4 regions of the Pantoea sp. LMR881 genome follow, and region 2 is predicted to be linked to each of the others. Evidence: predicted binding sites of a transcription regulator. Region 2 holds the regulator's gene; each other region holds the start of a gene.
What was found. Region 2 encodes PurR, which represses purine synthesis genes. Its sites were predicted from a motif close to CANGCAAACGTTTGCNTG; they were not measured.
Positions count from the first base shown of each region.

Region 1: a site for PurR is predicted at 1,737-1,754, ahead of purM (phosphoribosylformylglycinamidine cyclo-ligase). Genes of this name have one in related genera too.
Region 3: a site for PurR is predicted at 1,746-1,763, ahead of purH (bifunctional phosphoribosylaminoimidazolecarboxamide formyltransferase/IMP cyclohydrolase). Genes of this name have one in related genera too.
Region 4: a site for PurR is predicted at 1,537-1,554, ahead of O3W44_RS12295 (NCS2 family permease). Genes of this name have one in related genera too.

Region 1 is NZ_JAPVOK010000002.1:3,278,292-3,281,420, forward strand. It holds gene purN (phosphoribosylglycinamide formyltransferase) at 1-637, opposite strand, end outside; gene purM (phosphoribosylformylglycinamidine cyclo-ligase) at 634-1,674, opposite strand; gene upp (uracil phosphoribosyltransferase) at 1,904-2,530, shown strand; gene uraA (uracil permease) at 2,805-3,129, shown strand, end outside.
Region 2 is NZ_JAPVOK010000002.1:660,632-663,760, forward strand. It holds partial or broken gene O3W44_RS04885 (C40 family peptidase) at 1-504, shown strand, start outside; gene cydH (cytochrome bd-I oxidase subunit CydH) at 545-634, opposite strand; gene purR (HTH-type transcriptional repressor PurR) at 916-1,941, shown strand; partial or broken gene punR (DNA-binding transcriptional activator PunR) at 1,938-2,842, opposite strand; gene punC (purine nucleoside transporter PunC) at 2,950-3,129, shown strand, end outside.
Region 3 is NZ_JAPVOK010000002.1:2,046,315-2,049,443, forward strand. It holds rRNA gene O3W44_RS11420 (16S ribosomal RNA) at 1-1,279, opposite strand, end outside; gene purH (bifunctional phosphoribosylaminoimidazolecarboxamide formyltransferase/IMP cyclohydrolase) at 1,903-3,129, shown strand, end outside.
Region 4 is NZ_JAPVOK010000002.1:2,236,542-2,239,670, forward strand. It holds gene O3W44_RS12285 (GlxA family transcriptional regulator) at 1-775, opposite strand, end outside; gene yieH (6-phosphogluconate phosphatase) at 813-1,472, opposite strand; gene O3W44_RS12295 (NCS2 family permease) at 1,623-2,936, shown strand; gene O3W44_RS12300 (4'-phosphopantetheinyl transferase family protein) at 2,963-3,129, opposite strand, start outside.

The sequences.
Region 1 (3,129 bases), 2.6 Mb from region 2:
AATCGTGTGCGTAACCTTGTGGCGGTAACGGTTTACCGTCCAGCCAGGCTTTACCTTCGCGCATCGTCAGTCTTCCTTCGACAAACCAGTTAATCACCAGCGGATAAATGGCGTGTTCCTGGTGCTGAACACGTTCCGTGATGATCTCCTCGCTGTCCTCAGCAAACACGGGCACTTTGGCCTGTAAAATAACAGGGCCGCCATCCAGCTCGTCGGTCACAAAGTGTACGGAAGTGCCGTGCTCGACATCGCCGTTTTCCAGCGCCTGACGATGGGTATGCAGGCCGGGGTATTTCGGCAGCAGGGAAGGGTGAATATTCAGCAGGCGATCGTGATAGTGCGCAACAAAGGCACTGCTCAAAATGCGCATATAACCCGCCAGCACCACGACATCAGGCGCGTAAGCGTCGATGCCGGCAATAAGTTGCTGATCAAAGGCTTCACGATCGGCAAAGGCGCTGGCCGCTAGCGAATGACCAGGGATGCCAGCTTCCTGAGCACGCACCAGGCCATAAGCAGAAGCTTTGTTGCTGAACACGGCAGCGACGCTGCCGTGAATACGCCCGCTTGCGCAGGCGTCGAGGATGGACTGAAGGTTAGTTCCGTTACCGGAAATCAGTACAACCAGTTTTTTCATGCGTTGATAACCACACGCTCTTCAGCCTCAGAGGCGTTGATCACACCGATTTTCCACGCCTGCTCACCTGCGGCGCTCATCAGTTCAACCGCTTTGTCAGCATCAGCCGGACTCAGCGCGATCACCATGCCCACACCGCAGTTAAAGGTGCGATACATTTCGTGACGGCTGACGTTACCCGCTTGCTGCAACCAGGTAAATACTGACGGCCACTGCCAGCTTTTCTCGTCAATCACCGCTTGCGTATTATCAGGCAGGACGCGTGGAATGTTTTCCCAGAAGCCACCACCGGTCAGGTGGGCGATAGCATGCACATCAATCTGCTCAATCAGGCTCAGAATGTTTTTCACGTAGATGCGCGTCGGTTCCAGCAGGTGATCGGCCAGCGGTTTACCATCCAGCTGCTCAACCAGCGGATCGGTGTTGCTCACTTCCAGGATCTTGCGCACCAGCGAATAACCGTTAGAGTGCGGGCCGCTTGAACCCAGCGCGATCAGCACATCACCATCCTGTACTTTGCTGCCGTCAATAATGTCTGACTTCTCAACCACACCAACACAGAAACCCGCGACATCGTAATCTTCGCCGTGGTACATGCCTGGCATTTCAGCGGTTTCGCCGCCGACCAGCGCACAACCCGATTGCAGACAGCCTTCGGCAATGCCGGTGATCACGGCTGATGCGGTTTCTACGTCCAGCTTGCCGGTGGCGTAGTAATCCAGGAAGAACAACGGCTCAGCGCCTTGCACCACCAGATCGTTTACACACATCGCAACCAGATCAACGCCGATAGCATCATGGCGCTTCAGGTCCATCGCCAGACGCAGCTTGGTGCCTACGCCATCGGTCCCGGAGACCAGCACCGGTTCACGGTATTTTTGCGGCAGCGCACAAAGCGCACCGAAACCGCCCAGTCCACCCATGACTTCCGGGCGACGAGTCTTTTTCACTACGCCTTTAATACGGTCAACCAGAGCGTTACCAGCATCAATATCAACGCCGGCGTCTTTGTAGCTGAGAGAGGTCTTGTCGGTCACTGCGAGGTCCCCACGCGAGTTGCGGTTGGTGGTTAAAATAAAGCGCGGCAATTCTAACAGCGCAGGCAAACGTTTGCGAGTCTCAGATTGCGCACTGTGCAATTTTCATCAATCCTTATTTTATGACGGCAAAAGTTTTCACTTTGCACAACGACATATGGCGCGCAGGCAAAAAGGCGGTATAATCCCGCGATTTTTTTTTAGCTCAACTCATTCCGGGAGAACAACAATGAAGATCGTGGAAGTTAAACACCCGCTGGTCAAACATAAACTGGGCCTGATGCGTGAGCATGATATCAGCACGAAGCGTTTCCGCGAGCTGGCATCTGAGGTCGGCAGTCTGCTGACCTACGAAGCCACCGCTGACCTGGAAACCGAAAGCGTAACGATTGAGGGCTGGAACGGCCCGGTGCAAGTCGATCAAATCAAAGGTAAAAAAATCACGGTTGTACCGATCCTGCGTGCGGGCCTTGGCATGATGGAAGGTGTGCTGGAGCATGTACCAAGCGCACGCATCAGCGTAGTTGGCATCTACCGTGACGAAGAGACGCTGGAGCCAGTGCCTTATTTCCAGAAACTGGTTTCTAATATTGAAGAGCGTCTGGCACTGGTTGTTGATCCGATGCTGGCTACCGGTGGCTCAATGATCGCCACCATCGACCTGCTGAAGAAAGCCGGTTGCAGCAGCATTAAGGTGCTGGTGCTGGTGGCTGCGCCGGAAGGGATCGCGGCACTGGAAAAAGCGCACCCGGATGTTGAGCTGTACACCGCCTCGGTCGATCAGGGACTGAACGAGAAAGGTTACATTATTCCGGGCCTTGGCGATGCCGGGGATAAGATTTTCGGCACAAAATAATGATCGTTCCGGGCGACGTTGCTTGTCACTTTGTTTTCGGGCAGGGCTCGAAATCTTCTCGTACCTCCGTACGCGACGTTTCTTTGCGCTGGCAGCACATTATCTTCATCTATTGCGCCCGGCCTGTTCATGCAGAAAAAATTTTAATAACGCCGACCACAGAGTCGGCTTTTTTTAGCCAAAAACACAACAATCAATCTCTCTGAGTCATTCGGGTGAACGAAAGCGGCCAACGTCCGCCAGCCTGAAGAACAGCGGGGAAAGGGGATAAATGATGACTCGTCGTGCCATCGGCGTTAACGAAAGACCGCCGTTACTGAAAACCATTCCACTCAGCCTGCAACATCTGTTCGCCATGTTTGGTGCGACGGTGCTGGTGCCGATTCTTTTTCACATCAACCCGGCTACGGTGTTGCTGTTTAATGGCATCGGCACGCTTCTCTATCTGTTTATCTGTAAAGGTAAAATCCCGGCCTATTTAGGCTCCAGCTTTGCCTTTATTTCACCGGTGCTGTTGCTGTTGCCGCTCGGTTACGAAGTCGCACTGGGCGGGTTTATCTTGTGTGGCCTGCTGTTTTGTATCGTGGCGCTGGTGGTAA
Region 2 (3,129 bases):
TAAAAAGCGTTACGGCCATCAGCGTTCATCTGACATTGTGGCGGCTAAAAGCAACGCTATCAGCACCATCAAAATGAGTAAGGCTCACCGGCAGCGTTATCAAAAAGCGCGTGAAACCGCGATGGCAAAGCTGATGGGGCAATTGGGTAAACCTTATCAGTGGGGCGGTACCTCGCCTCATACCGGTTTTGATTGCAGTGGATTAGTCTGGTACGCCTACAAAGATTTGCTGAAATTTAAAATCCCACGCACCGCCAATGAAATGTATCATTTGCGTGATGCAGCGCCGGTTAAACGCGAATCCCTGGAAAAAGGCGATTTGGTTTTTTCCGTATTAATGGCCGCGGCACCGCCGATCATGTGGGTGTTTACCTCGGAAATGGCAAATTTATTCAATCGCCACGGACCGGCAAAGATATTCAGATCAGCGCCCTTGGCGAGGATTACTGGCAACGACATTATATCGGTGCGCGGCGTATGATGACGCCAAAAACGATTCGTTAACGTCAGATCAAAAAAGCCGGGAACTGTCCCGGCTTTTTTATTAATGCAGAATCGCGGTAAAGCTAAACACCACAATCATCAGCAGCGCCGCGCCCGTGGTCGCCAGCGCCAGTTTCAGATCGGTACTCATCTCGTTCTCCTTAGTCACACAGTTTGTAGGGATAAGGCATTTTCCCATACGACCCGGTAAAAATCTCGTTTTATCCGCTCAGCCTTGTTAGAATCCAGCCTTTGTTGCGCAACGCGCGCAACGTCGGTTCCGTTCGCAGTCTTCTTTTGGCGTAATTAACCCGCCCAGACGCCTTTTTACCGGCAAAATTACTGCATATTTGCGGGCAAAACCCTTAGCAGACGCAAACGTTTAACATTATGCTTATCAGCGAGTTGCGATAAGTCCGGGAGTCCTTTTTCATGGCAACAATTAAAGATGTGGCGAAACGTGCTGGCGTTTCTACAACGACCGTCTCTCACGTCATCAATAAAACGCGTTTTGTGGCGGAAGAAACGCGCAATGCAGTCTGGCAAGCCATTCAGGAACTGCATTATTCACCCAGCGCGGTTGCCCGCAGTCTGAAGGTGAATCACACCAAAACGCTGGGATTACTGGCGACCTCCAGCGAAGCGCCTTATTTTGCTGAAATTATTGAAGCGGTGGAAAACCATTGTTTCGACAAGGGTTACACGCTGATTTTAGGTAACGCGCACAACGATCTACAAAAACAGCGTGCTTATCTCTCGATGATGGCGCAAAAGCGCGTCGACGGGCTGTTGGTGATGTGCTCAGAGTATCCTGATGATCTGCTAAAAATGCTGGAAGAGAACCGCAACATCCCTATGGTGGTGATGGACTGGGGCGAATCTCGCGCCGATTTTACCGATACCGTTCTGGATAACGCCTTTCAGGGTGGCTATCTTGCCGGCCGCTATCTGATAGAGCGCGGACATCGCGATATCGGTGCAATTCCTGGCCAGCTGGAACGTAACACCGGAGGCGGCCGCCATGCCGGTTTTTTGAAAGCGTTAGAAGAAGCAGGTATTCAGCCCCGCGCAGAGTGGATTGTACAGGGTGATTTTGAGCCAGACTCAGGTTATCAGGCAATGCAGCAAATTCTGTCGCAAAAACAGCGGCCTACTGCGGTATTTTGCGGCGGCGACATTATGGCGATGGGCGCGATCTGTGCGGCTGATGAGATGGGTTTGCGCGTACCACAGGATATTTCCGTCATTGGCTATGATAATGTGCGCAACGCACGCTATTTCACGCCGGCTCTCACCACGGTGCATCAGCCGAAAGCTCAGCTTGGCGAAAAGGCGCTGGAGATGCTGCTGGATCGTATTACCAGCAAGCGTGAAGAGTCACAAACTATTGAGGTCCATCCAACCTTAATTGAACGTCGCTCAGTGGGTTATGGCCCTTTCCGCGACTATCGCCGCTAAACTTCGCTTAACCACTCTTGATTAAGCGTTTGCGCATCACCCAGGTAATTGAGCAACCAGCCCAGCGCCGGTGATGCGCGATCTTCAGCCCAGCTGACGCAGCAAGGGCTTTCCGGAAAAGCGACTGGCAGCGTCAACTCCACTAACTCGCCTGCATCAAGCAGCGGATGTGCCAGATGGCCCGGCATCATTGCCACACACAATCCTCCCAGCACACAATCCAGCCCGGTTTGCCAGTCCGGCACCACCAGCCGACGCTGATTATCTAACGTCCAGGTCATGCGGCGTGGCAAAGCCCGTGAGGTATCTTCCAGCACCAGTGAAGGCCAGCGCCGTAGCGTGTCATCATCGAGCTGGCTTTCCTGTGTCAATGGATGGTTATGCCTCACCACGCAACGCCAGTTCAGCGCCCCCATATCCTGAAAGGCAAAACGCCCTCCCACCGGAATGGCCTGCGTTGCACCGATCGCCACATCGACACGCCCGTCAGCCAGCGCATCCCAGACACCATTAAAAACTTCATAGCTAATGTGTAATTCCATGTCCGGGAAGTGGCGATAAAAATCTTTACCAGCTGTCGCGTGCGTTCAGGTTTGACAATGCAGTCAACTGCAATGCTCAACTGACCGCGCCAGCCATTGGCCAGCTGCTGGCATTGCCGTCGGGTAGCCAGCATTTTTTTGATGACGCTCCGCCCTTCACGTACAAAATGCTCACCCGCCGGGGTTAAAACTACTTCACGATGCTGGCGTTCAAATAAGGGCACCGCCAGCCAGGTTTCAAGCTGACGCACGGTATAACTAATAGCAGAAGGCACACGATGCAGCTCCTGCGCAGCGGCGCTAAAACTTCCGCCTCTGGCCACGGCATCAACCACTTCTAACGCATATTCTGACCACATAATCTGCCTGCAAAAAATTTAACAGCAATCGGCAAATATTAGCGTTTCACAGCACGAAGTGCACCTTTTACACTCTGCCGCGTTCATTGCTTAAAAATGAGAACCTAATGTTAACCAATAAAACATTCATGCCTTATCTTGCCCTGCTCAGTATGTTGGGCTTTTTAGCCACAGACATGTACTTGCCTGCCTTTGGTGCGATGCAGCAAACCTTTAATACGACACCCGGCATCATCAGCGCCAGTATGAGTCTGTTCCTCGCGGGGTTTGCCTGTGCGCAACTTTTC
Region 3 (3,129 bases), 1.4 Mb from region 2:
CCGCTTGCTCTCGCGAGGTCGCTTCTCTTTGTATGCGCCATTGTAGCACGTGTGTAGCCCTACTCGTAAGGGCCATGATGACTTGACGTCATCCCCACCTTCCTCCGGTTTATCACCGGCAGTCTCCTTTGAGTTCCCGACCGAATCGCTGGCAACAAAGGATAAGGGTTGCGCTCGTTGCGGGACTTAACCCAACATTTCACAACACGAGCTGACGACAGCCATGCAGCACCTGTCTCACGGTTCCCGAAGGCACTCAGGCATCTCTGCCCGATCCCGTGGATGTCAAGAGTAGGTAAGGTTCTTCGCGTTGCATCGAATTAAACCACATGCTCCACCGCTTGTGCGGGCCCCCGTCAATTCATTTGAGTTTTAACCTTGCGGCCGTACTCCCCAGGCGGTCGACTTAACGCGTTAGCTCCGGAAGCCACGCCTCAAGGGCACAACCTCCAAGTCGACATCGTTTACGGCGTGGACTACCAGGGTATCTAATCCTGTTTGCTCCCCACGCTTTCGCACCTGAGCGTCAGTCTTCGTCCAGGGGGCCGCCTTCGCCACCGGTATTCCTCCAGATCTCTACGCATTTCACCGCTACACCTGGAATTCTACCCCCCTCTACGAGACTCAAGCCTGCCAGTTTCAAATGCAGTTCCCAGGTTAAGCCCGGGGATTTCACATCTGACTTAACAGACCGCCTGCGTGCGCTTTACGCCCAGTAATTCCGATTAACGCTTGCACCCTCCGTATTACCGCGGCTGCTGGCACGGAGTTAGCCGGTGCTTCTTCTGCGGGTAACGTCAATGACGAGGCGGTATTAAACCTCATCGCCTTCCTCCCCGCTGAAAGTACTTTACAACCCGAAGGCCTTCTTCATACACGCGGCATGGCTGCATCAGGCTTGCGCCCATTGTGCAATATTCCCCACTGCTGCCTCCCGTAGGAGTCTGGACCGTGTCTCAGTTCCAGTGTGGCTGGTCATCCTCTCAGACCAGCTAGGGATCGTCGCCTAGGTGGGCCGTTACCCCGCCTACTAGCTAATCCCATCTGGGTTCATCCGATGGTGTGAGGCCCGAAGGTCCCCCACTTTGGTCTTGCGACGTTATGCGGTATTAGCCACCGTTTCCAGTGGTTATCCCCCTCCATCGGGCAGATCCCCAGACATTACTCACCCGTCCGCCACTCGTCACCCAAGAGCAAGCTCTCTGTGCTACCGTCCGACTTGCATGTGTTAGGCCTGCCGCCAGCGTTCAATCTGAGCCATGATCAAACTCTTCAATTTAAAGTTTGATTTGCTTCAACCCGTGAAGCGATGCTCTGTGAATTAAACTTCGTAATGAATTACGTGTTCACCCAGCAGAGACTTGATATTTTTTACGTCCGGAGACGCTGATATCAATCCTGCGAGTGCCCACACAGATTGTCTGATAAATTGTTAAAGAGCAGTGCGACCAGCGGGTTAACCGTCTGTCGCGAGGTGGCGTATATTACGCTAACCTCCTTCAGAGTCAACTTCTTTTTTCGAAGTTTTTCTCCGGCGGCTCAGTCTCCTGAACCTCCCGACCCGTCATTCCGTAAGCCGGTGTGCCGTGTCGATGGAGGCGCATTATAGGGAGTTGTTCGGCGCGTGCAACCACTAAATTCAATAAAAACAACCGTTCGCTGCATTCCACAGCAAAATGCGGCTTTATACGCAGTTACACACAAACTTATCCACATTATTCAGCATCACGAATTTAGACGAGCATCACGCAAACGTTTTCGCTACAATGCCCCGCGACGTAACGGACGCCCCTTTTCGGGGCGTTACCTGAAGTTTTCTTTCTTTCTTTATAAAAGAAGAGATCGCAAAGCTTGATGTAACGCTCTTATTTACGCGAAACAAAGCCAAGGGATAAAACCACCATGCAACATCGTCGTCCTGTACGCCGCGCTCTGCTTAGTGTTTCTGACAAAGCCGGTATCCTTGAATTTGCTCAGGCGCTCTCCAACCGCGGTGTCGAGTTACTCTCCACTGGCGGCACTGCTCGCCTGCTGGCAGATGCTGGCCTTCCTGTGACTGAAGTCTCTGACTACACCGGTTTCCCGGAAATGATGGATGGACGCGTCAAAACGCTGCACCCCAAAGTGCATGGCGGTATTCTGGGTCGTCGTGGTCAGGATGATGCCATCATGGCGCAGCATGCAATCAGCCCTATCGACATGGTGGTCGTCAATCTGTATCCCTTCGCACAAACCGTTGCGCGCGAAGGCTGCTCACTGGAAGATGCCGTCGAGAATATCGATATCGGCGGACCGACAATGGTGCGCTCAGCCGCTAAGAACCATAAAGATGTGGCGATTGTGGTGAAGAGCAGTGACTACGATGCCATTGTGGCTGAGCTGGATGCCAACGAAAACTCATTGACCCTGGAAACGCGTTTCGATTTGGCTATTAAAGCTTTCGAACATACAGCCGCTTACGACAGCATGATTGCCAACTATTTCGGTAGCCTGGTGCCGGCTTATCACGGTCAGAGCAAAGAACCGGCTGGCCGCTTCCCACGTACGCTGAATCTTAACTTCATTAAGAAGCAGGATATGCGTTACGGCGAGAATAGCCATCAGGATGCTGCTTTCTATATAGAAGAGAATGTCCAGGAAGCCTCTGTCGCTACTGCACAGCAGGTTCAGGGCAAGGCGCTCTCTTACAACAACATCGCTGATACTGATGCGGCACTGGAGTGCGTAAAAGAGTTCAGCGAACCTGCGTGTGTTATCGTCAAACACGCTAATCCATGCGGCGTGGCAGTCGGCGATTCTGTTCTTGCTGCCTATGAGCGCGCTTATCAAACCGATCCGACTTCTGCCTTTGGCGGCATTATTGCGTTTAACCGCGAGCTGGATGAAGCGACCGCGCAGGCAATTATCAGCCGTCAGTTTGTTGAAGTGATTATTGCCCCTTCCGCTACTGAGGCAGCATTAAAAATCACGGCCAGCAAACAGAACGTTCGCGTGCTGGTTTGCGGCCAGTGGCAGGATCGTGTGAAAGGCCTGGACTTCAAACGCGTAAATGGCGGTTTACTGGTTCAGGATCGCGATCTGGGGATGGTTGAAGCCAGCCAGTTACGTGTGGTCAGCAAGCGCCAGCCA
Region 4 (3,129 bases), 1.6 Mb from region 2:
TAATGCCTAAATGCTGACGAAACAGTCGGGCCAGATGGCGGCTGCTGACATGGGCACGTGCGGCGAGTTCAGCCAGTGTCCAGGCATGTTCCGGATGGGCGATCATCGCATCCTGGGCGCGATGAATGGCAGGGTGAAGATGATTGCGATAGCGCAGCCACGGCGACAGTTGCGGATCATCGCCAGAACGGCGAAACCACACCACCATCTCGCGAGCGACTGCCAACGCACGTTGCGCGCCGCAAAGCCGGTTGATCAAATGCAAAGCGAGATCGATGCCTGCGGTAATACCGGCACTGGTCCAGATGTTGCCATCTTCAACAAACACGCGGTTATCTTTTACCCTCGCCTGCGGGGCAGCAGCTTTCATGCGATCTGATACATCGTGATGGGTAGTGCACTGAACACCGTTGAGCAATCCTGCCTGCGCTGCCAGCAGCGCGCCGGAGCAGACGCAGATCAGCATGAGATTTTGCGCCTGAATCACCGCCTGTTGCGTTTGCAGCCATTTGCGCGCCTGCTCCGCCTGCGGCGTGTCGTAGCAAATACGCGAATCATAAACGCCCGGCACCACCAGCAAACTTTCTGGCGGCAGCGTATCCGGTAAGGGTTCAATGTTGCCGATCGTCATGCCGGTGGAACAGACTACGCTCGGCTGTGGACCAATATAGCGCAGCGTAAAATGATCGCCCGCCAGCGCCAGTGATTCGGCGGGGCCGGTAAGATCCAACGCCATTACACCAGGCAAAGTTAAGAACCAGACGGTTTGCGGCATAGTTTTCCCTGCGTTGCGCAACGGGTGCGGCTCTCTTTTACACCAGATCCCAGCCGCGGGCGCGCCAGAGCGCGGGCAATTGCGCCATATCGTCGAAGCGGGTGACGAGCGGATGATCAAGTTCGGGATTATGCGCATCGGCACAGTAATAAAACACGGGAATGCCAGCCGCAATACCGGCCCGGGCGCCCGCTTCTGAATCATCCACCAGAATACAGTTTTCAATGGGCACCTGCATTTGCCCGGCGGCGTGATGCATCAGCTCTGGATCCGGCTTCCAGTGCTGGATGTCATAGCCGCTGTAGAGGTGATGTTCAAAATGCTTCAGCATGCCGGTTAAACCCAGCGAATGCTGCATCTTCTTCACCGTTCCGTTTGACACCACGCACATCGCGACTTTTATCTGTTCAACCAGTGCCTTTGCTCCAGGGACAGGCTTCAACTCTGCATCAAACAGCCGTGCCACTTCTGCACGATAAGCTGTTTCCACTTCATCCATCGGCAACGCCATATCGTGCGCCTCGCCCACCTCACGGATAATGTCGTACAGTTTGACACCTTTATATTTTTCAAACATTTCCTGCAGCGACAGGGCAATGTCGTAGCGGGCAAAGGTATTTACATAGGCTTGCGTACAGAGTAATTCGCTGTCTACCAGCGTGCCGTCGCAATCAAAAAACACACATTCTACCGACATTGGGCTTTATCCTTTGATTTGTGAGTACCTTCTCACTCTACCGTAATGGGCGCAGATTGCGAGACTGGCAATCGGTTGCGAAAAATCATTGTATTGCGTGGGTAAAGTCGCCAGGATACGCGCCGAAAGTTTTTCTTCTGGATGGATGAAATGAACAAACAAGGCCTTTTGCAGCGCGTATTCAAGCTGCAGGAACACGGCACGACGGTGCGCACCGAGGTGATCGCCGGCATTACCACTTTTCTGACCATGGTCTATATCGTCTTCGTCAATCCGCAGATTTTAGGCGTGGCGGGCATGGATACGCAGGCAGTGTTTGTGACGACCTGTTTGATTGCCGCACTCGGCAGTATTTTGATGGGATTAATTGCGAACCTGCCTGTGGCGCTGGCACCCGCAATGGGTCTGAACGCCTTTTTCGCTTTTGTGGTGGTCGGCGCGATGGGCTATTCATGGCAAATCGGTATGGGCGCGATTTTCTGGGGCGCCCTGGGCTTGCTGATCCTGACGCTGCTGCGTGTGCGTTACTGGATGATTGCCAATATTCCGCTCAGCCTGCGTGTGGGTATTACTGCTGGCATCGGCTTATTTATCGCCATGATGGGCCTGAAGAACGCCGGTATTATTGTCCCCAATCCCGATACGCTGGTCACAGTGGGTAATTTGACCTCACACAGCGTACTGCTCGGTGCGCTCGGCTTTTTTATCATTGCTATTTTGGCATCGCGTAATATTCATGCTGCCGTGCTGATTTCCATGGTGGTAACAACGGCGATTGGCTGGATGCTGGGCGACGTTAAGTTTGTCGGCCTGTTCTCTGCGCCGCCCTCCATCAGTACTGTTGTCGGGCAGGTTGATATCAGGGGCGCCTTTAATATTGGGATGGCGGGCATCATTTTCTCCTTTATGTTGGTGAACCTGTTTGACTCCTCCGGCACGCTGATTGGCGTCACGGATAAAGCCGGGCTGACCGATGAGAAAGGCACTTTCCCGCGCATGAAACAGGCACTCTATGTTGATAGCGTGAGCTCGGTAAGCGGCGCTCTGATCGGCACCTCATCGGTAACGGCTTATATTGAAAGCACCTCAGGGGTGGCGATTGGCGGGCGTACCGGACTAATGGCTGTGGTGACCGGCATCCTGTTTTTACTGGTGATGTTCCTGTCACCTTTGGCGTCAATGGTGCCTGGCTATGCGGCTGCGGGGGCGTTGATTTATGTCGGTGTATTGATGACTGCCAGCCTGTCGCGCGTGCGTTGGGATGATCTGACAGAAGCGGTGCCAGCCTTTGTCACCGCAGCGATGATGCCGTTCAGCTTCTCTATTACCGAAGGCATTGCGCTGGGTTTCATTGCTTACTGCGTAATGAAACTGGGCACGGGCCGCTGGCGTGAAATCAGCCCGTGTGTGGTTATTGTGGCGCTGCTGTTTGTACTGAAAATTGTCTTTGTCGACGCACATTAACGTAAAAGGCCGCAATTGCGGCCTTTTTATATCTCAGTCTGCGCGCTTCGTTCGTTGGGTAAACTGGTCAGGCGCAACGCGCGTGGGCCGATGTTCGGTTTACTCATTTCCACTTCGCGCAGTGGCCGCCACTGAAGCGTGTTATCCATCTCCCACAAGTGCAGACGCTGCGTTGCCGACGATAACGCGCAGG